DNA from 4 places in the Ancylobacter mangrovi genome. Region 1 is predicted to be linked to each of the others. Evidence: riboswitches for the same ligand, from Rfam matches in the RefSeq annotation. Region 1 holds a riboswitch; each other region holds the start of a gene.
What was found. Region 1 has a riboswitch for thiamine pyrophosphate ahead of NVS83_RS18605 (FAD-dependent oxidoreductase). Riboswitches for the same ligand answer to the same signal wherever they lie in the genome.
Positions count from the first base shown of each region.

Region 2: another riboswitch for thiamine pyrophosphate. It lies ahead of thiD (bifunctional hydroxymethylpyrimidine kinase/phosphomethylpyrimidine kinase); the one in region 1 lies ahead of NVS83_RS18605 (FAD-dependent oxidoreductase).
Region 3: another riboswitch for thiamine pyrophosphate. It lies ahead of NVS83_RS01280 (ABC transporter substrate-binding protein); the one in region 1 lies ahead of NVS83_RS18605 (FAD-dependent oxidoreductase).
Region 4: another riboswitch for thiamine pyrophosphate. It lies ahead of thiC (phosphomethylpyrimidine synthase ThiC); the one in region 1 lies ahead of NVS83_RS18605 (FAD-dependent oxidoreductase).

Region 1 is NZ_JANTHY010000007.1:305,946-313,424, reverse strand. Features, by position in the region: gene NVS83_RS18610 (MHYT domain-containing protein) at 1-2,284, shown strand, start outside; TPP riboswitch at 2,339-2,460, shown strand; gene NVS83_RS18605 (FAD-dependent oxidoreductase) at 2,509-3,513, shown strand; gene thiS (sulfur carrier protein ThiS) at 3,491-3,688, shown strand; gene NVS83_RS18595 (thiazole synthase) at 3,690-4,505, shown strand; gene NVS83_RS18590 (thiamine phosphate synthase) at 4,525-5,133, shown strand; gene NVS83_RS18585 (hypothetical protein) at 5,420-6,505, shown strand; gene NVS83_RS18580 (NAD(P)H-dependent oxidoreductase) at 6,571-7,479, opposite strand, start outside.
Region 2 is NZ_JANTHY010000007.1:6,192-13,670, reverse strand. Features, by position in the region: gene NVS83_RS17265 (glycosyltransferase family 4 protein) at 1-430, opposite strand, end outside; gene NVS83_RS17260 (UDP-2,3-diacylglucosamine diphosphatase) at 430-1,257, opposite strand; gene NVS83_RS17255 (LysE family translocator) at 1,345-2,001, opposite strand; gene NVS83_RS17250 (universal stress protein) at 2,103-2,918, opposite strand; gene NVS83_RS17245 (c-type cytochrome) at 3,180-3,620, shown strand; gene NVS83_RS17240 (cytochrome b/b6 domain-containing protein) at 3,622-4,335, shown strand; gene NVS83_RS17235 (DMT family transporter) at 4,390-5,313, shown strand; gene NVS83_RS17230 (Lrp/AsnC ligand binding domain-containing protein) at 5,322-5,564, opposite strand; TPP riboswitch at 5,823-5,921, shown strand; gene thiD (bifunctional hydroxymethylpyrimidine kinase/phosphomethylpyrimidine kinase) at 5,980-6,798, shown strand; gene NVS83_RS17220 (MFS transporter) at 6,898-7,479, shown strand, end outside.
Region 3 is NZ_JANTHY010000001.1:292,399-299,877, reverse strand. Features, by position in the region: gene NVS83_RS01295 (ABC transporter permease) at 133-885, shown strand; gene NVS83_RS01290 (M23 family metallopeptidase) at 1,068-2,858, shown strand; gene NVS83_RS01285 (winged helix-turn-helix domain-containing protein) at 3,005-4,201, shown strand; TPP riboswitch at 4,289-4,405, shown strand; gene NVS83_RS01280 (ABC transporter substrate-binding protein) at 4,476-5,429, shown strand; gene clcA (H(+)/Cl(-) exchange transporter ClcA) at 5,590-6,948, shown strand; gene NVS83_RS01270 (ABC transporter ATP-binding protein/permease) at 7,077-7,479, opposite strand, start outside.
Region 4 is NZ_JANTHY010000006.1:199,300-206,778, forward strand. Features, by position in the region: gene oxlT (oxalate/formate MFS antiporter) at 27-1,328, shown strand; gene oxlT (oxalate/formate MFS antiporter) at 1,972-3,279, shown strand; gene NVS83_RS16345 (NUDIX hydrolase) at 3,362-3,799, opposite strand; gene NVS83_RS16350 (DJ-1/PfpI family protein) at 3,796-4,494, opposite strand; gene thiC (phosphomethylpyrimidine synthase ThiC) at 4,634-6,487, opposite strand; TPP riboswitch at 6,568-6,696, opposite strand; gene NVS83_RS16360 (lytic murein transglycosylase) at 6,857-7,479, shown strand, end outside.

The DNA.
Region 1 (7,479 bases):
TGATCCAGTGCTCGTGGCACTGTCGATCCTGATTGCCATCGCCGCCTCCTACACAGCACTGGATCTCGCGGGGCGCATTCCGGGCGCGGCCGGGGCCGCAAAGGCCGGCTGGCTCATCATCGCCGCGATCGTGCTGGGGGGCGGCATCTGGTCCATGCATTTCGTAGCCATGCTGGCGCTCTATCCGGGCTTGCCGGTCTCCTACGACATCGGCCTCACGGCGCTGTCGCTGGTCATCGCCATCGTGGTGACGGGGCTGGCCTTCCTCTGCACCAGCCATCCGCATGTGACCCGGCGGCGCGTTATGGCGGCCGGCATCTTCATGGGGCTCGGCATCGTCGCGATGCACTATGCGGGCATGGCCGCGATGCGGGCGCAGGCCGAGACGGTCAATGACTGGCGCTACGCGCTGGCCGCGACGGCGGTGGCGATCGTGGCCTCGACCGCCGCGATCTGGCTGGCGCTGCGCCATCATTCGCTGGGCGAACGCATCGTCGGTTCGGTGGCGCTGGGATGCGGCATCTCCTGCATGCACTACATCGCCATGTTCGGCGTCAGTTTCGTCGTCAACGAGAATCGGCTCTCGCCGGATGTGGCCCCCGGCATCGGCAATGTCGACATCGTCATCGCGGTCAGCGCCGCCACCTTCGTGATCCTCGCCGCCGCGCTGATGGCGGCGATGTACGACCGCCGCTCCAGCCTGCTGGCCGAGCGCGAGGCGCAGATGTGGCGCGAGGGCGAGGAGCGCTACCGGCTGCTCTATCGCCGCACCCCGCTGCCGCTGCACTCGCTCAACGATGAGGGGCGGATCGAGCAGGTCAGCGACACCTGGCTGGAGCTGCTGGGCTATCGCCGCGACGACGTGATCGGCCGGCGGCTGACCGACTTCATGACTGCTGAGTCGGCACGCCAGCGGAACGAGGAGCACTGGCCCCGCCTGCTCGACGTCGGCGAGCTGCGCGAGGCCGAGTACAAGCTCGTCGCCCGCGACGGGCGGATACTCGACTGCATTCTCTCGGCCGTGGCCGAGAAGGACGAGCAGGGCCATCTGGTCAAGACGCTGTGCGGGCTGATCGACGTCACCGACCGCCGTCAGGCAGAGGAAGCGCTGCGCCAGGCGCAGAAGCTCGAAGCCGTCGGCCAGCTCACGGGCGGCATCGCCCACGATTTCAACAATCTGCTGGCGGTGATCCTCGGTAATCTGGAACTCGCCCGCAAGCGCGCGCCCACCGACCCGCGCCTCGTCACGCTGATCGACAACACCATGCAGGCGGCCCAGCGCGGCGCCGCCCTGACGCAGCGCATGCTCGCCTTCGCGCGCCGGCAGGACCTCAATCCCGAGCCGGTCGACGTGCCGGAGCTGGTGCTCGGCATGGCCGACCTTCTGCAGCGCTCCATCGGGCCGGGCGTGCGGATCGAGACCCGCTTCCCGCTCGGCCTGCCGAAGGCGAGGGTGGACGCCAACCAGCTCGAGCTGGCGCTGCTCAATCTCGTGGTCAATGCGCGCGACGCCATGCCGGACGGCGGCGCTGTGACCATCGCCGCCCGGGAGAACACGATCGCGGCTACCGAGAGCGAGGAGGAGGGCGGCGAGCTGCGGCCCGGGCGCTATTTCTGCCTCAGCATCACCGATACCGGCACCGGCATGGACACCGAGACGCTGGTGCATGCGGCCGAGCCCTTCTTCACCACCAAGGGGGTCGGCAAGGGCACCGGCCTCGGCCTCGCCATGGTGCACGGCCTCGCGGCGCAGTCGGGCGGGCGGCTCAAGCTGACCAGCCAGCCGGGCAAGGGCACCTGCGCCACCATCTACCTGCCCGTCGCCGATTGCATCGCCGGGGCCTCGCCCGAGGTGGGCGCGGAATCCGGGACGGAGACCGGATCGGAAGGCGGGGGCGCCCGCATCCTTGTGGTCGACGACGACCCGCTGGTGCTGTCGGCGACCGCGGCGATGCTGGAGGATCTCGGCTACGGCGTCTGCGAGGCGTCGTCCGGCCCGGAAGCGCTGGTGATCCTCGACCGGGAAGGCCCGTTCGACGCGGTGCTCACCGACCAGGCGATGCCGGGCATGACCGGGGTCCAACTCGCCGCCGCGATACGCGAGCGCCAGCCGGAGCTGCCGATCGTTCTCGGCACCGGCTATGCCGAGCTGCCCGCCGACGCCGGCACGGGGATGCTCAGGCTCGGAAAGCCGTTCGGCCGCGAGGCGCTGCACCGGGCGATCAGCACCGCCATGCGGCGCACGCCCGCCAATGTCGTCAACCTGTCGTCCCGGCTGCGATGACACCGGAATAATGTCGACGGCACGGTGACATTTGCCGGTTGCGCGACTATATCAACAAGCGTCCAGGGGAGCCTCGTCAGGAGGCTGAGAGGCCATCGGCGCGTCGGTGACGCGGCATGGCGACCCTTTGAACCTGATCCAGTTGAGACTGGCGGAGGGAGGCGTGCATGACATCCCCGAATGGAGCGCATGACGGAGCGGTGACAGGCCGTGCCGCCAATGCGATGCGTGTCACCGTGGTCGGTGCCGGCGTGGCCGGGCTGACCTGCGCCCATGCGTTCGCCCAGCGCGGCGCGCAGGTGACCGTGATCGAACGCAGATCGGGCTCCGGGCAGGGCTGCTCCTGGTATGCGGGCGGCATGCTGGCGCCGTGGTGCGAGCGCGAGAGCGCCGAGCCGCTGATCGCCGAGCTCGGCCTCGAGTCGCTCGCCTATTGGCGGCGCGAGGTGCCGGACGTGCCGAACGAGGGCAGCCTGGTGCTCGCCCAGTCGCGCGACCTGCCCGACCTGAGGCGCTTCTCGCGCCGCACGGAAGGCTATGAGTGGGTCGACGGCGCGCGCATCGCGGCGCTGGAGCCGGACCTCGAGGGGCGTTTCGACCAGGGACTGTTCTTCCCGACCGAGGCGCATCTGGAGCCGCGCAAGGCGCTCGCCGCGCTGACCCGCCGGCTGACCGACGAGTTCGGCATCGACGTGCGCTTCGAGGCCGACGGGCCGGACGGGGCGGGCGACGAGGCCGATCTGGTGGTCGATTGTCGCGGCCTCGCGGCGCGCGACCAACTCGCGGATCTGCGCGGCGTGAAGGGCGAGATGCTGGTGCTCTATTCCACCGAGATCGCGCTGAAGCGCCCGGTGCGGATGCTGCACCCGCGCATCCCGGTCTATATCGTGCCGCGCGGCGACGGGCATTTCATGATCGGCGCCACCTCGATCGAGAACGACGAGCGCGGGCGCGTCACCGGGCGCTCCATGCTGGAGCTGCTGGGGTCGGTCTATGCGCTGCACCCCGCGTTCGGAGAGGCCGAGATCGTTGAGATCGGTGCGGATGTGCGCCCGGCCTTCCCGGACAACCTTCCGCGCCTTCGCCGGCGCGGCAAGACCATCTATGTGAACGGGCTGTATCGCCACGGCTTCCTGGCTGCGCCGGCGCTGGCGCGCCGGGCGGCGGAACTGGCGTTCGACGGGACCCGTTTCCCGGAGGTTATGGATGAAGATCCTCGTGAATGGTGAATCGGCCGACACCCGGGCCGGCACGCTCGCCGAGCTTCTCGGCGAGCTGGGCCTCGGCGAGGCCATCGTCGCGACGGCGCTGAACGGCGCCGTGGTGCGCGCGGTCAAGCGCGCGGCAACGCCGATCGCTTCCGGCGATCGCGTGGAAATCCTCGCTCCGATGCAGGGAGGCTGAGATGGACGCTCTGACACCCAATGCGGCCGGCCTTGCCGACGCCGTGGAATTCTATGGCACGCGCGTGGCCTCGCGGCTGCTGCTGGGCACCGCGCAATATCCCTCGCCCGCCATCCTCTCCGAGGCGATCCGCGCCAGCGGAGCCGAGATCGTCACAGTCTCGCTGCGGCGCGAATCCGGGGCCGCCAAGGCGGGGCAGAGCTTCTGGCAGATCATCCGCGACCTCGGCGTGAAGGTGCTGCCCAACACTGCCGGCTGCAAGACGGTGAAGGAAGCCGTCACGACGGCCGAGATGGCGCGCGACCTGTTCGACACGCCCTGGGTCAAGCTGGAGGTGATCGGCGAGGACGACACGCTCCAGCCCGACGTGTTCGGCCTCGTCGAGGCCGCGCGCATCCTCTCGCGCGACGGCTTCCAGGTGTTCCCGTACACGACCGACGACCTCGTCGTCGCCGAGAAGCTGATCGCGGCCGGCTGCGAGGTGTTGATGCCTTGGGGCGCGCCGATCGGCTCCGGCCGGGGGCTCAACAATCCCTATGGCCTGCGCTCGCTGCGCGCCCATTTCCCGCGCGTGCCGCTGGTGGTCGATGCGGGCATCGGTCTGCCCTCGCACGCCACGGCGGCGATGGAGATGGGCTATGACGCGGTGTTGCTGAACACGGCGGTCGCCAAGGCGGGCGATCCGGTGCGCATGGCGCGCGCCTTCGCCCGGGCCATCGAGGCCGGGCGCGAGGCGGTGATCGCCGACCCGATGGAGGTGCGCGACATGGCCGCGCCGTCCACCCCGGTGATGGGCCGCGGCGTTTTCGGCGAGTGAGTTGTCCGGCAGGCAGGTTATGAAGCTCGATCCCTTCTATCTCATCGTCGACCGGGCCTCCTGGCTGCCGCGACTTCTGCCGCAGGGCGTGAAGCTGGTGCAGCTTCGCGCCAAGGACATGGAGCAGGCCCAGCTTCGCAGCGAGATCGCCGAGGCGCGCGACATCTGCCTGCGCTACGGCGCCCAGCTCGTCGTCAACGACTACTGGCGGCTCGCCATCGAGGAAGGGTGCGATTTCGTCCATCTCGGTCAGGAAGACCTCGCCGAGGCCGACGTGGCGGCGATCCGGCGCGCCGGGCTCAAGCTCGGCATCAGCACCCATGACGAGGATGAGCTGGAGACCGCGCTGAAGGCGGAGCCCGACTATGTCGCGCTCGGCCCGGTCTACCCGACCATCCTGAAGAAGATGCGCTGGGACCCGCAGGGGCTGGAGCGCGTCACCCAGTGGAAGCGCCGCATCGGCGACATACCGCTGGTGGGTATCGGCGGGCTGACCATCGCCCGCGCCGATGGCGTGTTGCGGGCCGGCGCCGACAGCGTCGCCGTCGTCACCGACGTGCTGCTGAACGAAAATCCCGAAGTGCGCGCACGCGAATGGGTGGTCGCCACCCGCGAGGCGCCCATCTAGCACCCAGCCCGGCGAAACGGGCTTTCCTGGCGTGTGGACCGGTTGGCGTTCGTGGTAATTTTTTCCGGTGCGGGAGATACCGAGTGCGGCCCGCACCGTGGCCGATCCGTTTTGCGTTCCTGAGTGGCATGAGCGAAACGCGCGTGCCGCGTCCCGACGGGCTCCAGCGCGGGTGAAGTGCATTGCGTCGGACGGTCTTCGCTGGCGGCGTTACGCGCCGCTTGCAGGTTGTGTCTCGGCCCCCTAAAGGTATCGGGATCATGTGCGCTCTGGAGTGGACTCCGCATTGATGATCGAGCTCTTTCTGCATATCGGCATGGGAAAGACGGGAACCACGTCGATTCAATATGCCCTGGGCTCAAATCAGGACTGCCTGAGCCGACAGCACACGCAATATCTGGGGTTGTGGTTCGACCTGATCGATCCGCGCTTCTTCGGGGCCATGGGACATGAGGTCTTCGGCGCGCTCTCCGAGGCCGAGATGCGACGGGCCGCCGGAACCTTCGTCAAGCGGCTCGAGCAGTTGCGGGCGGAATCGGGGATCACGCGCTTCATCATTTCCAGCGAGGCGATCTATGGCCTCACCGAGGAGAACTCCATCCGACTGGCCGATCACTTCGCGCCCTTCATCGCGACGCTCAGAAGGCATCTGAAGGTCCGGATCATCGTCTATGTGCGCGATCCGTATGACTGGCTTCCCTCGGCCTATACGCAGTGGGGAATCCACCACAAGACCATGCAAGGACCCGTGCGGCCCTATGGCGAGATGGCCCGCGCGCTGGTCGGCAGCTATGCGGGGCTGCCGCGGTGGAAGCACCATCATCCCGACTTGCTGGAGGTGCGCCGCTTCGACAAGTCGATCGATGTGGTCGACGATTTCTGTTCGACCGTGGGCATAGAGCTCGAGAACGCGCAGGACCGCGTGCTTGAACGCACCTCCGTTGCGGAATCGGTGTTCAGGTTGGTCTTCAATAATCGCTTCGAGGAAGATGTGATGCCGGACCGGTTCGACATCGCCATGGGCGGGCTGAGCCTTTCCGACGCGCCAACCCTGCACCAGATCATCCGCGACGGCTTCTGCTATCGCGAGACGGCCGACATCGTCGAGGAGAACCGTGAGATGTTCTCCTCGATCCGCGACAGCATCGGGATCGACTTCCTTTCCGGGCCGCTGAACGCCGAGCTGCCAAAGGAGGGGCCGGTGCGGGAGCGCCTGCTCGAACAGCTCGTCTATGTCGTCGCGGCCCAGTCGGACCGGATCGCCTCGCTGGAGGCGGCGGTCGCGAAGCTCAAGGGGCGGCGGATGCGCCGGCTGCTCGGGCGCCTCGGAGCCTCGTTTCCCGACATGATGCGCACGAAGACCATGCGCTAGCCGCCCGGGAGGCCGCGCGGCTACGCGCTCGCCCGGTGCCGGTGATGGGGAAGGCCCGGTCGGGCCTATTCCGCGGCGAGCGACGTGCCGGCGAAAGCGCGCTCCATCTCGCGGCGCAGGCGGATGATGGCGCTGTCGCCCGCATCCACGTCCGCCCAGCCGACGACCTCGCCGGCGAGAATGTCGCGCTTCAGCGTCATGTGATGGGCAAGCCCGATCGGCAGCGCGCCGCGCGCGAGCGAGGTGGCGGCCGGCAGCAGCTTGCCCCACACGGTGAAGCCGCCTTCGCCGTCCAGCACCTCGCCGGCCTTCAGCGCCCGCTTGGCGACGGCGACGACGTCGCCATTGAACGCGTCGGTGGTGCCGGTCGGCTCGCCGCGCAGCGCCGCCGAGGCGACGCTGACGCCGAGCTCCAGCCCGATCAGGTGATTGGGGCGGTAGAGTGCGGTGTAGCGGCCGGTGGAATCGGTCACGACGCCATATTCCTTGAAGCAGCGCCGGGCATAGTCGCCGCTCGGGCCAGGATCGGCCTCGAACACGACATAGACGCCCCAGCGCAGGTCCCGGTAGACCGGGCGCCCGTCGCGCTCCAGGCTGGAGATCGTCTCGACGATGCCCGCCTGCTCCATCAGCCCGCCCGCCGCGCGAGGGCGCAGGATGGTGGCGAGGTCGTCGACGCCGCAGGGCGGGAAGACGAGCCCGTCGGACGGCGCCCGCAGCCCGGCGGCATTGGCGATGGCGGCCATCTCGATCGCCGACTTGGTGCCGTCGAGGAAGGAATTGAACATCTGCGGGTTCATGCCGCCCTCGGCCGCCTGCTCGGGGGTGAGGCCGTAATGGTCCCACACCGTGTCGGGCGTCGAGGCGTGGTAGGCGGGCAGGTACTTCGTGCCCTTGCCGGCAGCCACCACCGAGAAGCCGCAGCAGCGCGCCCAGTCGACCATCTCGCACACCAGCGCCGGCTGGTCGCCATA
Region 2 (7,479 bases), 300 kb from region 1:
CGAGCGTGGGCGTCGAGACCATGATGCCGGCCCCGGCATTGTGGAAGCGCCGCAGCCAGGCATAGGAGAGCTTCTGCGGCACCGGCGCGCGCGCGGCGAGGTACTCGGGAAAGCGCGTGTGATAGCTGGTGGTGAAGATCTGCCCGCGCCCGGTGCACCAGCGCCGGGCCATGATGCCGACCGGCCCCTCGGTCGCGATATGCACGAAGTCGGCGCCGATCTCGTCGATGCGGCGCGCCACCTTCGAGGGCGTAGCAACCGCGAGCCGGATCTCGGGATAGGTGGGCATCGGCACGGTGCGGAAATCGCCGGGCGTCAGGAAGGTGATCTCGGCGCCGAGCGTGGCCGCCTCGCGGGCGGTGTTCTGCAGCGAGCGGACCACGCCGTTGACCTGCGGCGTCCAGGCATCCGTCGCGATGAGAATGCGCATCAGGCGGCGACCTTCGGCCGTTCCAGCATCAGCGGCGTGCTCAGCCGTGCCCGGGTCTGGCGCGCCCAGTCGATCAATTCGAAGCGGCCGTCTTCGTGCTCGACGATGGCGGTGCAGCTTTCGACCCAGTCGCCGCAGTTTACATATTCCACGCCGAAGTTGTCATGCATCGTGGCGTGGTGGATATGGCCGCAGATCACGCCGTCCACCTTGTGGCGGCGCGCCTCGTTGGCCACCGCCTCTTCGAAGCGGCCGATGAAGTTGACCGCGTTCTTCACCTTCAGCTTGGCCCACTGGCTCAGCGACCAGTAGGGGAAGCCGAGCTTGCGGCGCACCCAGTTGAGGTAGGTGTTGACGCCGAGAGCGAAGGTGTAGGCGCCATCGCCCAGGAAGGCGAGCCACTTGGCGTGGCGCACCACGACGTCGAACACGTCGCCATGGATGACGAGGTAGCGCCGGCCGTCGGCTGCGTCGTGGATGGCCGTCTCGACCACCTCGATGCCGCCGAAATGGCTGCCGTAATAGTCGCGCAGGAACTCGTCGTGATTGCCGGGCAGGTAGACGATGCGCGCGCCCTTGCGGCCCTTGCGCAGCAGCTTCTGCACCACGTCGTTGTGGGACTGCGGCCAGTACCAGCCGGCGCGCAGGCGCCAGCCGTCGACGATGTCGCCGACGAGGTAGATCGTGTCCGCGTCGTGGAACTTCAGGAAGTCGAGCAGCAGGTCCGCTTGGCAACCCTTGGTTCCAAGATGGACGTCGGACAGGAACAGGCTGCGAAACCGGCGGGCGTCTGGCGCGTCGCTCAATTCGGGGGCCGTGTCCGTCATGCCTTCCCCTAAGAGGTGCGAAGGTTTCATGCGGCCCATAAGCCCGACTCGCATCACGTTTTTATGACGGATGCTGCGCTGCAGCGTTCACAGGAACAGCATCACCACGCTCGCCGCCACCAGCGCGGCCATCAGATAGTTGACGATGCGGCGCTGGCGCGGGTCGGTGAGCAGGTGCGCGAGCAGCGAGCCGAAGCCGGCCCACACGCAAAGACAGGGGAAGGTCACGATCCCCGAGACCACGGCGATGACCAGCACCTGGACGAAGATGCTCTCGGCGCCGATGGTGGTGAAGGCGGGGATGATGCTGAGCGCGATGGTCCAGGCCTTGGGGTTAACCCACTGGAACAGTGCCGACTGCAGCATGGTCATCGGCTTCTCGATCGCCGTTCCGCCCGCCGGGCCGGCGGCGTTGGCGATCTTCCAGGCGAGGAAGAGCAGGTAGAGCGAGCCGGCGATCTTCAGGATCTCGTGGAGGTACGGCACCGCCGTGAAGAGCGAGCCGAGCCCCATGCCGACGGCGATCACCATGATGGTGAAGCCGATGCTGACGCCCCAGATCTGCGGCAGGGTCCGCCGGAAGCCGAAGGCGGCGCCGGAGCCGGCGGAAATCATGTTATTCGGGCCGGGCGTCAGGGCGCCCGCGAGCGCGAACAGGAACAGCGAGACGATCTGCACCGACACCGACGCAACTCCCAGGTCGGCCTCGCCGACGTTGCTGGCGCCGTTGCTAGCGATGCGCACCGCCGCGGGCAACCCGAATCCGTCGCGGAAGGTGTCGGTCCGGCAGGGAGAACGGCGGGGAGGGGCGTCCGGCTGGCGGACGCCCCCGTCGGGAGCCGGGCTCAGTGCGCGAAGAACAGCGCGGCCGGCGGCTTGGCGAGCATGGAGGCGGTGACGCCGCCGAGCACCATCTCGGCGATGCGCGAGCGGCTATAGGCGCCGAGCACTATCAGGTCGGCCCGGAACGCCGCCGCTTCCTCGGTGATGGTGCGGCTGGCCGAACCCGCGTCGATATGAATGTGCTTGGCCTTCACGCCGTGGGTGGCGAGGAAGGCGGCCAGCTTGTCGCCGGATTCGGACGCCTTGGGCATGTCCTCGGCGACGGTGAGCACCTCCACCTCGTCGGCCAGCGCCAGCAGCGGAATGGAGAAGCGCACCGCGTGGCCCGCCTCGCGCGAGGGCTTCCAGGCGATCAGCACGCGGCTGATGCGGTCCGGCACCTTCTTGCCGGTCGGCACCACCACGACCGGGCCGTTGCAGGCCAGCGCCAGATGCTCGGGCAGCGTGGCGGCGAGCTGGTCGTCCACCGTGCCGTCGGTGGTCTCGCTGACGATCGTAAGGTCGACGAAGCTGACGAGATTGCGCAGCTCCTTGGTGACGTCTCCCGGCGCCGTCTCCCAGCTCGCGGTGATTCCCGCCGCCGCGGTCGCGCTCTCGAACGTGGCGCGGATGCCCGCCTCCTTCTCCCGCGCCTCGTGCATCAGCTCGTTGATGTAGATGGACAGGGCGCGGCCGACCTGCGGCACGCCGGCGGGATGAAGCGTATAGACGGCCTTGAGCGCGGCGCCGGACTGGCGGGCGAGGGTGATGGCAAAGGCGAGCCGGTCGGCGAAGCCGCTATCGGGAGCGGCGTGAAGGAGGATGCTGCGCAGGGACATGATGTGCTTGCTTCCTTGAGTGGCGTTTCTGGTTGGCGATTGCGCTTCTCAATCTTTGTGACCTTAGGTCATAGGCTGGCGATCAAAATCAGGAAAAGCACCATACGCAACCGCTAAATATGGTGCGGACATTACTCTGCGTAATGCATACCCATCACGAGCGCGCGAGTGACCAGACGGCCGATTGTCATCGTTTGGAGCCTTACTAAGGTGGAGCCTCTGTGGTTTGCAGTGCAGCAAACCCGAACCCGGGAGCAGCCTATGAGTCGTCGTCTCGCATTCGTCGTCGCCACCCTGTCCTTTGCCGCCTTCGCGACGACCGCGGTCGTGGCACAGTCCGACGTCGCCAAGCAGCGCGAGGCGCTTATGAAGGAGTACGGCAAGGCGACCAAGGCCGTCGGCGGCATGCTGCGCGGTGCCACCCCGTTCGACCTCGCCACCGTCCAGAGCACTCTCGATCTTTATGCCAAGAATGCCAAGACGCTTCCGACCCTGTTCCCGGAAGGGTCGGGCGAGGGCACGGACGCTCTGCCGGCGATCTGGGAGAAGAAGGACGAGTTCGAAGCGCTGTTTACCAAGCTCGCGGCCGATTCGGTCGCCGCGCGGGCGGCCATCACCGACGAGGCGAGCTTCAAGGCGAACTTTCCCGGAGTGATCCGCACCTGCGGCACGTGCCATGATTCCTTCCGCAAGAAGAGCTGACGTGTCCGCGGTGACCGAGGAAGCGGCTTCCGCGCCAGCCACTGTGCTGGCGTGGGACCTGCCGACGCGGCTGGCGAAATGGCTGCTTGCCGCGCTGGTGGGGCTTGCCTTTGCCAGCAAATATTATGGCGATGTCGGGCTGGTCTGGCACCAGTGGAACGGGCTGGCGATCCTCGTGGTGCTGGTGTTCCGGCTGCTGTGGGGCCTCGTCGGCGGCAGCACGGCGCGCTTCTCGGCCTTCCTGCGCGGGCCGGGCGCCGCGCTCGGCTACGGCCTCGGCCTGCTGCGCGGGCGGCCGGCGCATTATCTCGGCCACAACCCGCTCGGCGGGTGGATGGTGATCGCGCTGCTGCTCGTGGCGGCGGCGCAGGCGCTGACCGGGCTGTTCACCACCGACGACATCATCGTCTACGCGCCGATGACGGCCGTGGCGAGCGACGAGACCATCGCCCGCGCCTCCGCCCTCCACCAGCAGATCTACCCGATCCTGCTGGGGCTGATCGCGCTGCACGTCGTCGCCAACATCGCCTATTCGGCGCTGGGCAGCGACAACCTGATCGCGGCCATGATCCTCGGCCGCAAGCCGGCGGGGCGCTATGTCGATCCCGCGCCGGCGACGCCGGGCTCGGTCGCGCTCGCCATCGCCTGCCTCGCCGTGGCGGTGCTGGTCGTCTTCGGTGGCATCGCGCTGGCCGGGGGCAATCCTTTTCCGTGATTCTCTTCCCGACCCGCTTGCGGGCCGGGAGGACTCGTGCTCCTTGGCGCCATCATGAACGCCCTCAGGGGGATCGCGCTGCAAGTCGGCGCGACCTTCGTCTTCACCGTAATGTCGGCCCTCGTCCGCATCGTCTCGGATCGCATTCCGACCGGCGAAGTGGTGTTCGCGCGTTCCTTCTTCGCCCTGTTCCCGCTGCTCGCGCTGCTGGCCTTCCGGGGCGAGATCAGCGCGGCGGTGCGCACCGCGCATCCGGTCGGGCACATCATGCGCGGCACCATCGGCGTGTTCGCCATGGCCTCGTCCTTCTCCGCGCTGGCCCTCATCCCGCTCGCCGACGTGACCGCGATCAGCTTCACCGCGCCGCTGCTGACGGTCGCGCTGGCGGCGCTGATGCTGGGCGAGAAGGTCCATGTCTACCGCTGGAGCGCGGTGTTCGTCGGCCTGATCGGCGTCGTCATCATGCTGTGGCCTCATCTCGGGGGCGGCTTCGCCAGCGGCCATGGAAGCCTCGGCGCGCTGATCGCCCTGTTCAGCGCCGCCTGCACCGCGGGGGCGATGATCCAGGTGCGGCGCCTGACCTCCAGCGAGACCACGGCGGCGATCGTGTTCTATTTCCAGGCGCTGGCCGCCGTCGCGGGCCTTGCCACCGCCGCCTGGGGCTGGGTGCTGCCGAGCGCGGGGGACGCCGTGATGCTGGTGTCGATCGGCTTCCTCGGCGGGGTCGGGCAGATATTGCTCACCGAGAGCTATCGCTCCGCACCGGCCTCGGTGGTGGCGCCCTTCACCTATTCGGCGATGATCTGGTCGCTGCTGCTCGGCTTCGTGCTGTTCCGCGAGGTGCCGCCGCTGCTGGTGCTGGTCGGCGCCTCGGTGGTCATCGCGGCCGGGCTGTTCGTGATCTGGCGCGAGCAGCGGCTCGGCATCGAGCGGGCCGCCGCGGTCGAGGCGACGCCGCCCACGGGCCCGGCCGCCTGACGGCGCCGCTAGCTGGCGAAGGCCTTGAAGGTGATGATGGTGCGCGTGTCCTGAATGCCAGGAATGCGCTGGACCTTCTCGTTCACGAAATGGCCGATATCCGTGCCCTCGGCGACGTAGAACTTCACCAGGAGATCGAATTCGCCGGCGGTCGAATAGACCTCGGAGGCGATCTCGGCATCGGCGATGGCGTTGGCCACCTCATAGGAGCGGCCGAGCTGGCATTTGATCTGGACGAAGAAGGGGACCATCGCGGCTTCCAGGCACGGTTCAGGGTGCGCAACAGGAACAGAACGGCGACCCGCGCGCAACCCCCCGGCGCCCGCGCTGCGGATCGCACGCGGGGACACCGCGCGACCCTCGCCCCCGCCCGAGGCATCGGCCGGTCCGCGCGAGGATGCGGGCCCGGAGCCGCCGCCTGGTCGGCCCTTTCAGGCTCTGAAATGACCTTGGGGCAGGCTCCCCGGCACGTCTTGCCAGCCGCCCATGCTTCGCCTATGCCTCGCAGGATGATCGCGTTGGGGTGCCGTCGAGGCTGAGAGGCAATCCTGCCAACCCACGAACCTGATCCGGGTCATGCCGGCGGAGGAAACGGGTCGCGCTCACCGGGCGGGAGACCGCGCCGGCGGGCCGCTTCTCTTCCTTGCCACGACGGGAGGCGTGCCGATGACTGATGCAGCGGCGCAGAGCGCGATTGCGGTGACCATAGCCGGCTCGGATTCGGGCGGTGGCGCCGGAATCCAGGCGGACATCAAGACCTTCTCGGCGCTCGGCGTCTATGGCGCGAGCGTCATCACCGCGCTCACCGCGCAGAACACGCTGGGCGTGACCGGCATCCATGACGTGCCGCCGGCCTTCATCACCCAGCAGATCGAGGCGGTCTATTCCGACCTCGACGTCGCGGCGACCAAGATCGGCATGCTGTCGCGGCCGGAGGCGATCCTCGCGGTGGCCTCGGGGCTCGACCGCCACCAGGTGGCGAATGTGGTGCTGGATCCGGTGATGGTCGCCGCCTCCGGCGACCGGCTGCTGGTGCCCGAAGCGATCGCGACGCTGCGGGCCGAGCTGCTGCCGCGCGCGCGCCTCATCACCCCCAACCTGCCCGAGGCGGCGGCGCTGCTCGACGAGCCGCAGGCGACCAGTCTCGATGAGGTTCGCGCCCAGGCCGAGCGGCTGCTGGCGCTGGGGCCGAAGGCGGTGCTGGTCAAGGGCGGGCACAGCGAGGGGCCGGAGAGCGTCGACGTGCTGGTGGACGCGGACGGGGTGCATGAATTTCGCGGCCCGCGCATCAACACGCAGAACACGCACGGCACCGGCTGCACGCTGTCCTCCGCCATCGCCGCCGGCCTCGCCAAGGGCGAGGATCTGCGCACCTCGGTGCAGGCGGCCAAGCATTATCTCTCGCGCGCGCTGGCGCGCTCGGACGAGCTCCATATCGGCCACGGCCACGGCCCGGTGCACCACTTCCACGCCTTTTGGAGCTAGGCTGCCGGCCGGAGCGGAAGGCGCGCCCTGACGCTACGGCTCGCCAGCCGCCAACGCGCCTGCTAACGAGAGGCGCCGTTCCCCCGTGAGTGCCCGATCGTGCCCGCCGTCGCGCCGCGCCATTCGATCGCCGTCGTCTATGCCGGGCTGTTCTTCGGCATAGGCGTCTATCTGCCGTTTTTCCCGGTCTGGCTGGCGGGGCGCGACTTCAGCGCCTCGATGATCGGCTTCGCGCTGGCCGTGCCGATGGCGGTGCGGCTGGCGACGATGCCGCTCGGCGGCCTGCTCGCCGACCGGACGGGACGCCCGCGCGCAACCCTGATCGGCTACGCCCTCGCGACGGCCTGCTGCTTCGTCGGCGTGGTGCTGGCGCCGGATGCGGCGCTGATGCTGGTCGCGCTCGGTCTCGCCGCGAGCTTCTGGCAGCCCAGCCTGCCGGTTCTCGACGCCTATACCGTGGCCCGGCGGGCCGAGGGGCTCGTCGATTACGGGCGGGTGAGGCTCTGGGGCTCGCTCTCCTTCATCGCCGGCAATCTGGCCTCCGGCCTCGTCCTGCGCGTCTTTCCGGCCGACGCGCTGATCTGGATGATCGTCGCCGGCAGCCTGGTGGCGGCGTTCGCCGCCTATGCCCTTCAGCCCGATGCCCGACCGCTGCCGGAGCCGGCGCGGCCGCGGGGCGAG
Region 3 (7,479 bases), on a different contig from region 1:
GTAACGTTAGGACCAAACAACTGGCGCCTTGTTGACGGGCGTCAAGGGATACCGCGTCCATGCGCATAAGCGAAGTCGCATCCTTGCGTCCCCGCGTCTATAAGGGTCTCGACTGATGTAGGAATTCCTCGCATGGCCGCCACGGGGCGCGCGCTCGCCGTCACCCTCCTCCTGCTCGGGCTCTGGGAAGGCGCCGTGCGCCTGCTCGCGATCCCCGCCTATATCCTGCCGGGCCCGCTACGCATCGCGGTAACGGGGTGGGAGAACGCGGCCATACTCGGCCACAATGCGGCGATCACGCTCGGCGAGATGCTGCTCGGCCTCGCCTGCGGCTCGGCGCTGGGCATCGCCTGCGCGCTCGCCATGGCATGGTCGCCGATGGCGCGCCGGGCGATGCGCCCCGTGCTGCTGGTGGCGCAGGCGCTGCCGGTGTTCGCCATCGCGCCGCTGCTGGTCATCTGGTTCGGCTTCGGCCTCGCCTCGAAGATCGTGATGGCGAGCCTCATCATCTTCTTCCCCGTCGCCTCCGCCTTCCATGACGGGCTCGCGCGCACCGACCAGGGCCTCGTCGACCTTGCGCGGCTGCAGGGCGCGGGCACCTTCGCGACGCTGCGCTTCATTCGGGTGCCGGCGGCGCTGCCCGCCCTCGCCTCGGGGTTGCGGGTGGCGACCGCCGTGGCGCCGATCGGCGCGGTGGTGGGCGAATGGGTCGGCGCCTCGGCCGGGCTCGGCTATCTGATGATCTATTCCAACGCCCGCATGCAGACCGACATGGTGTTCGCCGCCCTCGCGGTGCTGCTCGCGGTGGCGCTGCTGCTGTTCGCGCTGGTCGACCGCGCGCTCACCCGCATGGTGCCGTGGGCGCCGGAGACCGTGCCGGCCTGAGCGGGACGGCCCGCCCGCGGGGAAAGCTGGCGCGCCGCGCCCCGAAGGGCGGTCCGGGCCACATTCCCGCCCTCAATCTCGATACATTATATCTCGATCGAGTCGCCCTCTGACAGCCAGGCCGATCCCGGCCGCATCTACGATCCCAGGAACATGAGGCACGAAACGGACGGGCGGACCTAGTGCGCCCGCGTCACTGGAAAGCCGTCGGGCTGGGGGACGATCCCCCGCTGAACGACGGCGAGGACCTGCCCGACAGGCGGGCGATCGGTCTTCGCTGGATGAGCTCGACCGTCCTGATGGGCGTCGCGGCCGCCGCCCTGCTCGTCGGGGCGCTGGCGGGCGCCGTTGGCAGGCGGTCGCAGCTCGCCGAGCCGCCCGTTTTCATCGCCCCCCGCTTCGCGCGGCAGACGGTGGCGAAGAGGAGCCGCGCCGACCGCGAGAACCGCCATCGCGACCAGCGCGAAGGCGCCCGTTCGCGTGTACGCGTCGAGCAGCTCGGCGACAGCGGCTCGATGCGCCCCTTCATCCGCGTCTCCGCCCGGCTGGCCGAGATCGACCCGGACCCGCCCGACGACGAGGATCGGAAGGAGGAGGACCGGAAGGAGGACGACCAGCAGGAAGAGCCGCAGGCGAGCGCCGGCGGCGGCCGGCCGCAGGCGGACCCGGCGCGCCGGCCGGAGCTGCCTCCGATCATCCTCTATGGCAGCTCGCAGCCCGCGCCGCGCCGCCACGTCACCGCCTTCGCCGACGACGAGGCCCCGCGGCCGGGCGCCCGCATCCTCGGTGAGCCCGTCAACCTGTCCGTGGTCCCGGAGCTGCCCGCCTCGCCCAAGCCCGAGCGCCGCGTGATCGTCGCGCGGGACGGCGACACGCTGGCGGCGATCCTGACCGCGCTGGGGGTGCCTCCCGCAGACCGGGACGCGGTGCTCGCGGCCTTCCCGCGACGCCACTGGTTCGGCAAGGAAAGCTTTGCGGGCGGCGAGACGATCACCCTCGTCGAGCGGCCGGAGGGGCCGTCGCCCGGCTCCCCCATCGAGGTGAGCGTCACGCGCCCGGACGGTGACGTCACCATCGTCGCCCGCACCGATGCCGGCGGCTACGCGCAAGTCTCGCCCGAGCAGGACGACGCCAGTCCACCGGACACCGCCTCCGCCCCGGCCGCGCTCGATCTGCACGCCTTCACCGGAGAGGCGTTGCGCGACGGCCTCGACGCGCTGGCGAAGTCCAACCATGTCGATGACGGCCTCGTCGCGGAAATCATGCGCCTGTGCGACCGCGATTTCGACCTCGACCAGCCGCTCGGCTCGACCGACACGGCCGACATCCTCTATGCGCCGAACGCGCTCGGCCAACCCGAGCTGGTGTTCCTGGCCCTGTCGGCGCAGGGCAAGACGAGGCGCTATTATCGCTTCACCGCTCCCGACGACGGCAGCACCGACTTCTACGACGAGGACGGCCACTCGATCACCAAGCTCCTGCTGCGCAAGCCGGTCGCCGACGGGCGCCTGGGCGACGGCTTCGGCTGGCGCACCCACCCGGTGCTGCACGACCGGCGCTTCCACGAGGGCGTCGACTATGCCGCGCCCTACGGCTCGCCGGTCGCGGCGGCGGGGGCGGGCGTGGTGGAGATCATCGGCAAGGAATGGGGCTACGGGAAATATATCCGCATCCGCCACGACCTCGGCTACGAGACCGCCTATGCCCATGTCTCCGGCTTTCCGCGCGGCCTGAAGGTCGGCGACCGCGTGCGCCAGGGCCAGACCATCGCCTATGTGGGCTCGACCGGCCTGTCGACCGGGCCGCATCTCTATTACGAGGTCTGGATCAACGGCCGCCGCGTCAATCCGCTCAAGGTGCGGCTTCCGGGCGGGCGGATGCTCGACGGCAAGGTGCTCTCCAAGTTCCAGGACGAGGAGCAGCGCATCGACGAACTGCTCGACGTGCCCGTCGGCGTCGCCGCCGGCCCTTGACTGGCGCGGCGAACGCGGCAGGGTTCGCGCGCGACCCACTGGCCTTGCGAATCCTCAGATGACCAGCATCGGCACCTTACGGCCCTCATCCGCGGCCCCGACGCCTCCCGTCCGCTCCAGCGCCCCGGATCGGTGAGAAGGTCGCGATGCAGCTTTCCAACGCCGATGCGCGGCGCATCTTCATCGCCCGGCAGGGGCTGAGCCAGCCGCGCGGCCGGCTCGACAAGGCCGGGCTGCTCGCCCTGATCGAGGCGATCGGCTTCGTGCAGGTGGACAGCATCGCCACGGTCGAGCGCGCCCATCACCACATCCTGTTCGCCCGCAATCCGGGCTACCGGCGCGAGCACCTCACCGCGCTGCTGGAGAAGGACGGCGCGCTGTTCGAGCACTGGACTCACGACGCCGCCATCATCCCCAGCGCCTTCTACCCCTACTGGAAGCACCGCTTCGCGCAGGCGCGCGAGCGCCTCGCCGAGCGCTGGCGGAGCTGGCACGAGAACGGCTTCGAATCCTATGTCGACCACGTGCTGGAGCGGGTGCGGCGCGAGGGCCGGCTGATGGCCCGCGACTTCGAGCAGGACCCCGAAACCGGCAAGCGCCCGCCCGGCGGCTGGTGGAACTGGCACCCGGAGAAGACCGCGCTCGAATATCACTGGCGCACGGGCACCTTCGCCATCGCCGCGCGCGAGGGCTTCCAGAAGGTCTACGACCTCGCCGAGCGGGTGATCCCCGCCGGCCCCTATGCGGGCGAGGTCGACCGCGCCGCCTTCGTCGACTGGGCCTGCGCCTCGGCGCTGGAGCGGCTCGGCTTCGCCACCCATGGCGAGATCGCCGCCTTCTGGGACCTCGTCTCGCCGGACGAGGCGAAACGCTGGGTGGGGGAGAACGCGCACCGCCTTGAGCCGGTCTCCATCGCGCTGGCCGACGGCAGCCGCGCCCGCGCCTCGCATGCCTTCGCCGGCGCGCGAGAGGCGTTCGACGCCCTGCCCGCCCCGCCCTCGCGGCTGCGCGTGCTCAGCCCGTTCGACCCGCTGCTGCGCGACCGCAACCGGGCGGAGCGCCTGTTCGGCTTCAATTACCGGATCGAGGTGTTCGTCCCGGCACCGAAGCGCGTCTACGGCTACTACGTGTTCCCGATCCTCGAGGGCGATCGCATGGTCGGGCGGATCGACATGAAGGCCGACCGCAAGACCGGCACGCTCGACGTGCGCCGGCTGTGGCTGGAGAAAGGCGTGCGCGCCTCCGCCGGCCGCCTCGACGCGCTCGACGCCGAGCTCGCCCGCATCGCCCGCTTCGCCGGCGTGGAGCGCACCGTCTATCTCGACGGCTGGCGGGGCGGCTGACCCCGTCCCGGCCCAGCCCACGCCTACCCCGCTCCCGCCCGTCGCTTAGCCGGCCATTTGCCCCGCTTCGCCCGCTCTGCTAGCCTTCGCGCATCCGAGGGGTGTCCCGCGGCCCGCATGGGCCAAGGGGCTGAGATGGCAGCCGCCAGACCCTTTGAACCTGATCCGGGTCATGCCGGCGAAGGGACGGAACGTCGGCGGGCCGCTTCGCGGGTTCCCGCGCCGCAATCCCCCCGAAAGCTCATGCGCCGGATCTCCGAACGGGAGGAGATCCATGTTCACGCCCGCTACCCTGAAGACCCTCGCCGCGGGGGCGCTCGCCCTCGCCCTGTCCTTCACCCCCGCCGCGGCGGCGGACAAGCTCACCGTCCTGCTGGACTGGTACGTCAACCCGGACCACGCGCCGCTGGTGATCGCCAAGGAGAAGGGCTTCTTCAAGGCCCATGACCTCGACGTCGAGCTGGTGCCGCCGGCCGACCCGTCCGCCCCGCCGCGCCTCGTCGCCGCCGGGCAGGCCGACATCGCGGTCAGCTACCAGCCGAACCTCTATCTCTCGGTGAAGGAGGGCCTGCCGCTCGCCCGCATCGGCACGCTGGTCTCCACCCCGCTCACCGCGCTGGTGGCGCTGAAGGACGGGCCGATCAAGTCGATCGCCGACCTCAAGGGCAAGACGGTCGGCTATTCGGTGGCCGGGCTCGAAGACGCGCTGCTCGGCACCATGCTCGCCGATGCCGGGCTGAAGCCGTCCGACGTCACCATGGTGAACGTCAACTTCGCCCTCTCCCCGGCGTTGGTGGCCGGCAAGGTGGACGCGGTGATCGGCGCCTACCGCAATTTCGAGCTCACCCAGATCCGCCTCGCGGGCAAGGAGCCGGTCGCCTTCTTCCCCGAGGAGCACGGCGTGCCGGTGTTCGACGAGCTGATCTACGTCGCCCACAAGGACAAGCTCGGCGACCCGCGCCTCAAGCGCTTCCTCGCCGCGGTCGAGGACGCGACCATCTACATCCTCAACCACCCGGACGACGCTTGGGCGGTCTTCGTCAAGGCCAACCCCAAGCTCGACGACGAGCTCAACCGCACGGCGTGGAACGACACGCTGCGCCGCTTCGCCCACGCCCCGGCGGCGCTCGACAGCGCGCGCTACGCCCGATTCGGCACCTTCATGAAGCAGCACGGGCTGATCGACACGGTGGAGCCGGTCGCCACCTACGCGCCCGTCCTGCCGTGATCGAAGGCTCCAGCACCGCCGGCGGCCGCGCGAATGCGGCCGCCGCGACACGATACGCGCCGCCGGAGGGCAGAAATGGCCCGCTCCGTGCTTCCGGTCACGGTTCGAGGGTGATACCGATGCGCCCGCATTCGAACGGTCCGGAGGTGTAGAAGGGGAAATGGCCAATCTGTCGGGCAACGCGGCGTACTATGTGGCGGCGATCCTCATCGGGGCGGCCGTCGGGCTGGTCGGGTCCGCCTTCCATCTCGGTGTCGACGCCCTTGCCCATGGCTGGCCGTCCTTCCTCGACCACACGCTCGGGCTCGACGGGGTCGCGCTCTACGCCGCCGCCGCGGTCGTCGCCGCCGTCATGGCGCTGGTCGCGCTGTGGCTGGTGCGCCGCTTCGCGCCGGAGGCGGCCGGCTCCGGCGTGCCGGAGATCGAGGGCGCGATGGAGGGCCTGCGCGAGGTGCACTGGCGCCGCGTGCTCCCGGTCAAGTTTTTCGGCGGCCTGCTGGCGCTGAGCTCAGGGATGGTTCTCGGCCGCGAGGGCCCGACCATCCATATCGGCGCCTCGATCGCCAAGGGCGTGTCCGACCTCATGGGCTGGACCGCGCGCGACATGCGCGGCCTGCTCGCGGCGGGCGGTGCGGCGGGCCTTGCCGCCGCCTTCAACGCGCCGCTGGCCGCCGTGCTGTTCGTGATCGAGGAGACGCGCCGCCAGTTCCCCTACAGCGCGCGCACCTATATCGCGGTCGTGCTGTCCTCCATCGCCAGCGCCATCGCCACCGAATCCATCACCGGCAACGTGCCCTTCATGCTGCTGGTGGTGCCCGACGTGCCGATGGGCATGTACCCGCTGTTCGTCCTGCTGGGCGTGATCCTCGGCGCGGTCGGGGTCGGCTTCAACCGCACCCTCGTCTGGTCGCTCGACACGGTGCGCCGGATCGGGCTGCGCTGGTCGTTCTACATCTTCCCGGCCGTGGTCGGCCTCGTGGTCGGCGTGCTGGTGTTCGCGCTGCCGGAAGCCACCAAGGGCGGCGAGATCCTCGCCGTCGAGCTCGCCAAGGAGGGCCGGCCGCTCGGCATCCTCGCGCTGATCGTGCTGCTGCGCTTCACCATGACCATGGCGAGCTACTCGACCGGCGTCACCGGCGGCATCTTCGCGCCGATCCTGGCGCTCGCCACCACCATCGGCCTCTGCTACGGCACCGCCATCGACACGGTGATGCCGCTGCCCGAGCACGGGCTGCAGGCGCTCGCCATTGCCGCGATGGGCGGGCTGTTCTCGGCCACCATCGGCGCGCCCATGGTCGGCGTGGTGCTGGTGATGGAGCTGACCGGCTCCTACGGGATCCTGGTGCCGGTGCTGCTCACCACCATCTTCGCCAACATGGTCGCGCAGTGGCTGGGCGGGCGGCCGATCTACGAGATCCTGCTCGACCGCACGCTGGCGCTGGAAGCGCAGGCGAGCGAGACGCCCCCCGCCGCCCCGGCGCCCTCACCCGCGGCGGCACAGCCGCAGGAAGCGCGCTGAGGGCGGCACAGGCGGGCCGACGGCAAAGCGCCGGCCCGCGCACTTTCAACAGGCCAAGGCGTTCCGAAAGTTTCGTGCCCGCTGGCGCGAGGCACCCGGCCTCGCGCTTCAGGCATCGCGCGGCGCGCCTACTCCGCCGCGAGCGCGCCGTCCATGGAGAGCCGCGCCGGCCCCTCGTCCGGGCGCTCCAGCACGATGTGCCGCTCATGCAGGTCGAGCAGCGTCGAGCGGTGGCCGATCGAGACGATGGCGCTGTCGGCCAGCCTCTCGCGCAGCATGCGGTAGAGCGCCGCCTCGCCCGGCTCGTCGAGCGCCGAGGTCGCCTCGTCCAGCAGCAGCACGTCCGGCCGGATCAGCAGCGCGCGCGCCACGGCGAGGCGCTGCTGCTCGCCGCCGGACAGGATGGCCGGCCACAGGCCGCGCTCGTCGAGCCGGCCGGCGAGTTCGGGCAGGCCCGCCGCCTCCAGCGCGAGCCGCAGTTCCTCGTCCGAATAGCGGTCCATCTGGTCGGGATAGGCGAGCGCGCCGCGC
Region 4 (7,479 bases), on a different contig from region 1:
ACGTTCGGAAACGTTCGAGGAATAAAATGAGCACTGCCGTAACGTCATCAATGAATAAGACGCGCTGGCTCCAGCTGCTGTTCGGTGTGATCTGCATGTGCATGATCGCGAATATGCAGTACGGCTGGACGTTCTTCGTGAACCCGATCCAGGAGCGTCACGGCTGGGATCGCGCCGCCATCCAGGTCGCGTTCTCGATCTTCATCGTCACCGAGACCTGGCTGGTGCCGGTCGAGGGCTGGTTCGTGGACAAGTACGGCCCGCGCGTCGTGGTGCTGTTCGGCGGCATCATGTGCGGCCTCGCCTGGGTTCTGAACGCCTACGCCATGTCGCTGACGGTGCTCTATATCGCCGCGGCGGTCGGCGGCATCGGCGCCGGCGCGGTCTACGGCACCTGCGTCGGCAACTCGCTCAAGTGGTTCCCGGATCGCCGCGGCCTCGCCGCCGGCATCACCGCGGCCGGCTTCGGCGCGGGCTCGGCGCTGACCGTCATCCCGATCCAGAACATGATCAAGGGGCAGGGCTACGAGGCGGCCTTCTTCTATTTCGGCATCGGCCAGGGCATCGTCATCACCGTGCTCTCGCTGTTCCTGATGGCGCCGAAGAAGGAGCAGATCGCGCAGTTCGCCGTGAACGTCGCCACCAAGGTCGCCCAGTCGGCCCGCGACTTCTCGCCGAAGGAGATGCTCTCCACCCCGCTGTTCTGGGTCATGTACGCGATGTTCGTCATGATGGCCGCCGGCGGCCTGATGGCGACCGCCCAGCTCGGCCCGATCGCCAAGGACTTCGGCATCTCCGAGGCCCCGGTCACCCTGATCGGCATCACCCTGCCGGCGCTGACCTTCGCCGCGGCCATCGACCGCGTGCTGAACGGCCTGACGCGCCCCTTCTTCGGCTGGGTGTCGGACCAGATCGGCCGTGAGAACACCATGTTCCTCGCCTTCGCCATCGAGGGCGTCGGCATCTACGCGCTGAGCGTGCTCGGCCACAACCCGTTCATGTTCGTGATCCTGACCGGCCTCGTGTTCTTCGCCTGGGGCGAGATCTACAGCCTGTTCCCCGCCATGTGCGGCGATGCCTTCGGCACCCGTTTCGCCACTACCAATGCCGGCCTGCTGTACACGGCCAAGGGCACGGCGGCGATCATCGTGCCGTTCACCAGCATCATCACCACCATGACGGGCAACTGGCAGGCGGTGTTCCTGTCGGCCGCGGCCCTCAACATCATCGCCGCCGTGATGGCGATCGTGGTGCTGAAGCCGCTGCGCCAGGCGCACGGCAAGCGCACCGCGCAGGCGGCGTCGACCTCGGCGATGGCGGCGGAGTAGTCCGCTCCCATCTTCGGTCTTCGGACCCTTTCTTTCGGGCGCGCCTGCGGGCGCGCCCTTTTTGTTTGTGCCGGCCGCTTCCGGCCGTGCGGGACCCGCTGGCGAGACGCCAGCAAGCTTCCAGAAATCCGAACGTAATCGTCGCCCCGAATCGCCAAGCCCGGCAGCACGCCGTGGAAGGGCGAGGCGAGGGTGGTGGGTCCGTCGTCGTATTTACGCTAGGGAATTACAGGGGCATATCGGACGGAAACTGACATGATACGCAGCGTAATGTATGGAAACACCTGAAGAAATCTAGTATGAATTTGGTTTTATAAGAATATATAGAATATAAATCTGCACATTACCTAGGTGTTTCTCCTTTCAAAAAGGCAATTGGCATACATAATATTGTGTAATATGGTCGCCACACAGTGGATTGGCGAAGAAACCCTGCGTCACCCTCAGTAACCCCCGCGAGGGGTCACGGGATGGGGCAAGGGACCTGTCGCGCAATGCGGCCGGCGGCGCCCAGTGCGCCGGGGCCGTAAGAGCCCGGATCGGCCCGATGGGCCGGCCCGCAACAAGGACGCCGGTCCGCGGCGAATTGTCGATTGGGAGAGGAGATCGCCCCTTGAGCACGTCTACGTCCACCCCTGCGCCCATGGGCTCCGGCGCGGAATTCTCGGAAGGCCGTCGCTGGCTTCAGCTTGCCGTCGGCGTCGTCTGCATGGTGGCGACCGCCAACATCCAGTACGCCTGGACCCTGTTCGTCCCCGAGATCCAGGAAACCTTCGGCTGGGAGCGCGCGTCGATCCAGATCGCGTTCACCATCTTCGTCCTCGTCCAGACCTGGCTGGCGCCGATCGAGGGCTACTTCATCGACAAGCTCGGCCCGCGCATGATGGTGGCCTTCGGCGCGCTGATGATCGGCACCGCCTGGGTCATCAACTCGCAGGCCATGAGCCTTCCCGGCTTCTATCTCGGCGCCGCGGTCGGGGGCGTCGGCGTCGGCTGCATCTACGCCACCTGCATCAACAATGCGCTGAAGTGGTTCCCGGACCGTCGCGGCCTCGCCGTCGGCCTCACCGCGGGCGGCTATGGCGCGGGCTCGGCCGCGACCATCCTGCCGATCGCGGCGATGATCGATTCCTCGGGCTTCCAGGAGACATTCTTCTTCTTCGGCCTGCTGCAGGGCGGCCTCGCCTTCATCGCCGCCTGGTTCCTGCGCGCGCCGGCGGCGGGCGAAGTGAAGGTGTCCGGCAAGGTCAGCCAGAGCCGGCGCGATTACACGCTGAAGGAAGCGCTCAACACCAAGCTGTTCTGGCTGATGCTGCTGATGTTCACCTGCGTGGTGACGGGCGGCATGATGGCGGTGGCCCAGCTCGGCGTCATCGCCGTGGACCTCGGCGTGAAGGAGTTCGAGGTCAACCTCTACTTCTTCACCATGGCCGCGCTGCCGCTGGCGCTGATGCTCGACCGCGTGATGAACGGCATCTCGCGTCCGCTGTTCGGCTGGGTCTCCGACCATATCGGCCGCGAGAAGACGATGGTCATCGCCTTCTCGCTGGAAGGCACGGGCATCATCGCGCTCGGCTATTTCGGCCACAATCCGTGGGCGTTCCTGATCCTGTCGGGCGTGGTGTTCCTGGCCTGGGGCGAGGTCTACTCGCTGTTCTCGGCGCTGGCGGGCGACGCCTTCGGCACCAAGCACATCGGCAAGATCTACGGCGTGCTCTACACCGCCAAGGGCATCGGCGCCCTGTTCGTCCCGATCGGCAACGTGCTGATGGAGGCGACCGGCACCTGGTCGACCGTGCTTTACACCGTCGCCGGCATGGACCTGTTCGCCGCCTTCCTCGCACTCGCCGTGCTGCCGAAGGTGCTGAACGCCCATGTCGCGAAGTCGACCCTCGCGCCGACGACGCCGGTCATCGAGGGCAAGGCGGGCACGGCTTCCGCGCACGCCTGACGGACGACGCGCCGGCGGGCCACAAGCCGGCCGGCGCGACACGTATCGGGGCCTCCTTCGGGAGGCCCTTTTTCTTTGCGCGTCAGGTCGTCTCGGTGGCGAAGGAGAAGGCCGCCTCGCTCAGCCACTCCACCTTCAGGCTGGCGCTGTCGCCGAGCCCGGCGATTTCGGCGCGAGAGAACCAGCGCGCCTCCAGCGCATCGTCGGCGGCGACGGCCTCGCCTGCGCGCCAGCGGCACAACACCGCGATCATCACGAAATGATGGGCGAGCGCGCCCGCCGCGTCGTGCTGGATGAAGTCCAGCGCGGTGATGAGGCGCGGCGTGTCGGCGACGATGCCGGTCTCCTCGGAAAGCTCGCGCAGCGCCGCCTCGAGATGGGTCTCGCCCATCTCCATGCGCCCGCCGGGAAAGCCCCACAGGCCCTGATCCGGCGGGTTGGCGCGGCGCACCAGCAGCACCTCTCCGTCCCGCACGACGACGGCAAGGACAGCGGGGATGGGGCGGGTCGGCGCGCTCACGAGGCCGCTCCTTCCGCACCGGCCGAAAGGAGAGCCGCCGCGCGCTGCGCCGCCTCGTGCCGCCGGGTCTGGAAGGCGCCGGTCTCGGCGCGGATCTGCTCCACCAGTGCCGGCTCGCTGGTCGTGGCCGAGCCGCCGGGGAAGGGCGGGGCGGGATCGTATTCCATGAAGAGCTGGGCATGGCGCGCCCGCGCCTCGCCGAAGATGCGCGCGGTGAGGGCGAGCGCGAAGTCGATGCCGGAGGTCACGCCCGCGCCGGTGACGACCGGCCCGTCCATCACCACCCGCTCGGCCACCGGCTCCGCGCCGAACAAGGCGAGCTGGTCCAGCGACAGCCAGTGCGAGGTCGCGCGCCGGCCCGCCAGCAGGCCGGCGGCCGCCAGCACCAGCGAGCCGGTGCAGACCGAGGTGATATAGCGCGCGCCCGCCGCCTGCCGCCGCAGGAAATCAAGGACTTCCGCGTCCTCCATCAGCGCGAGCTGGCCCGGGCCGCCGGGCACGAAGAGGATGTCCGCCGGCGGGCAGTCGGCAAAATCATGGGTCGGAAGCAAGGTGAGGCCCCGGCAGTCGGCGACCGGATCGCGTGTCTTCCAGACGAGGTGCAGCTCGAGCTCGGGAAAGCGGCCGAACACCTCGTAGGGGCCGGTGAGGTCGAGCTGCGTGAGGTTCGGGTAAAGCAGCATCACGACATGCATGGAAGCCTCGACGGGGAGCCTGGGACGACGGGGACGGCACAATGGGCTGCGCCGCCCCCGGTGACAACCGGCCCCGCGCGAGGCGGAGGCCGGGAAGGGCGGGGTGCGCGGGCGGCGCCGGGGAGCCGCCCGCGCAGCCTCATTCGGCCGCCGGGGCGGGGCGGTAAAGCGCACCGCCGCCGGCGCGGAACGCCTCGCTCATCGCGTCCATGCCGCTTTCCCGCTCGGCCGCTCGGGCGGCATCGCGGATGTCCTGGCTGATCTTCATCGAGCAGAATTTCGGCCCGCACATGGAGCAGAAATGCGCCACCTTGTGCGCCTCCTTGGGCAGCGTCTCGTCGTGGAAGGCCATCGCCGTGTCGGGATCGAGCGCGAGGTTGAACTGGTCCTGCCAGCGGAACTCGAAGCGGGCGCGCGAGAGCGCGTCGTCCCAGGCGCGCGCCAGCGGGTGGCCCTTGGCGAGGTCGGCGGCGTGGGCGGCGATCTTGTAGGTGATGACGCCGGTCTTCACGTCGTCGCGGTTGGGCAGGCCGAGATGCTCCTTCGGCGTGACGTAGCAGAGCATGGCGGTGCCGAACCAGCCGATCATCGCCGCGCCGATGGCGCTGGTGATGTGGTCGTAGCCCGGGGCGATGTCGGTCGTCAGCGGCCCGAGCGTGTAGAAGGGCGCCTCGCCGCAGGCGGCGAGCTGCTTGTCCATGTTGGCCTTGATCTTGTGCATCGGCACGTGGCCGGGTCCCTCGATCATCACCTGGCAGTCGTTGGCCCAGGCGATCTGCGTCAGCTCGCCCAGCGTCTCGAGCTCGGCAAACTGCGCGGCGTCGTTGGCATCGGCAATGGAGCCGGGGCGCAGCCCGTCGCCCAGCGAGAAGGTGACGTCATAGGCGCGCATGATCTCGCAGATCTCGGCGAAGCGCTCATAGAGGAAGCTCTCGCGGTGATGGGCAAGGCACCACTTGGCCATGATCGAGCCGCCGCGCGAGACGATGCCAGTCACGCGGTTCGCGGTCAGCGGCACGAAGGGCAGGCGCACGCCGGCATGGATGGTGAAATAGTCCACGCCCTGCTCGGCCTGCTCGACCAGCGTGTCACGGAACACCTCCCAGCTCAGGTCCTCGGCGACGCCGCCGACCTTCTCCAGCGCCTGGTAGATCGGCACGGTGCCGATCGGCACGGGCGAGTTGCGCACGATCCAGTCGCGGATGTTGTGGATGTTGCGTCCGGTCGAGAGGTCCATCACCGTGTCGGCGCCCCAGCGGATCGCCCACACCATCTTGTCGACCTCGTCGGCGACCGAGGAGGTGACGGCGGAATTGCCGATATTGGCGTTGATCTTGACCAGGAAGTTGCGGCCGATCGCCATCGGCTCCAGCTCGCCATGGTTGATGTTCGCCGGGATGACGGCGCGCCCGCGCGCCACCTCGTCGCGCACGAATTCGGGCGTCACCACGTCGGGAATTGATGCGCCGAAATCCTCGCCGTCGCGGATGATGTCGCGCACGCGCTCGCGCAGGCCGTTCTCGCGGATGGCGACATATTCCATCTCCGGCGTGACGATGCCCGCGCGCGCATAGGCCATCTGCGTCACCGCCCCATCGCGGGCGCGCAGCGGGCGCCGGTGGAGCGGGAAGGGCGCCACCAGCCTTTCGGCCGAGACGTGGCCGTTGTCCTCCGGCTTCACGAGGCGGCCGTCATAGTCCTCGACGTCGCCGCGTGCGCGCACCCATTCCTCGCGCGGGCGGGGCAGGCCGGCCGCGATGTCGATGAGCGCCGCCGGGTCGGTATAGGGGCCGGAGGCGTCGTAGACGGCGAGGTTCGGCTCGCCGGCCGAGGGGTGGAGCTGGATTTCGCGGAACGGTACGCGGAAGCCGCGCGCGGGGCATTCGGCATAGATGCGGCGCGAGCCGGGAATCGGCCCGGTGGCGACGCCGATGTCGCCCGCCTCCCGAGGGGGAACGGCATTGTGCGGCGGCTTTTGCGGGGTGGTCGTCATGTGGATCTCCTGAACCATCGGTTGGGAGACCCGGGCAGTGTGACGTCAGGGGAAAGATGGCGTTGCGCGGTCGGCACGAGGCGCCATTCGGTTCCGATCCCTTCGCCGGCATGACCCGGATCAGGTTCGAAGGGTCAACGCGTCGCGAAAGCCCGAAGGCTCCGCCGGCGATTTCTCAGCCCCCTAGCGGGGCTCCCCTTGGAACGACGCCATAGTCGACCAAAGGCGGAGCCCGGTCAATTCGCCGGAGGGACGCCTTCGTGCCCGTTCGCCCCGCCGATTGCGTGCCCGTGACCCCGCCGTCGCCGCATTTCCTGTAGATTGCTTAGCTGTCGCCCAATCGAACACGAATCATTCGGGGGAAACTTCATGGGCCGCCTGACCACCAGGCTCCGCCGCGTCGCCATCGCGGCGGCGCTCTGTGCGCCTCTCGCCTCGCCTCTCGCCGCAAGTGCCCAGCAGCTCCAGCAATGCGGCACCAGCGGCGCCGGATTCGACGCCTGGCTGGCGCAGTTCAAGAGCTACGCGGTCTCGCAGGGCGTCTCGCCGCGTGCCGCGGCCGCCGCGCTCGACGGCGTGCGCTACGATCCCAACATCGTGGCGCTGGACCGCCGGCAGGGCGTGTTCGCGCAGAGCTTCTTCCAGTTCTCCGACCGCATGGTCGCGAACTACCGGATCCAGAAGGGGCGCCAGCTCATCAACGGCGACCAGTCGCTGTTCAACCGGATCGAGCAGCAGTTCGGCGTGCCGGGCGCGGTGCTGGTCTCGTTCTGGGGGCTGGAGACGGATTTCGGCGCCAATATGGGCGACAAGCCGACCATCCGCTCGGTCGCGACGCTGGCCTGGGACTGCCGGCGGGCGGAGATGTTCCGTACCCAGCTCCTCGCCGCGATGAAGATTATCGACCGTGGCGACCTGACCCCGCAGTCGATGCGCGGGCCCTGGGCGGGCGAGCTCGGCTCGTTCCAGTTCCTGCCCGACCACTATCTGAA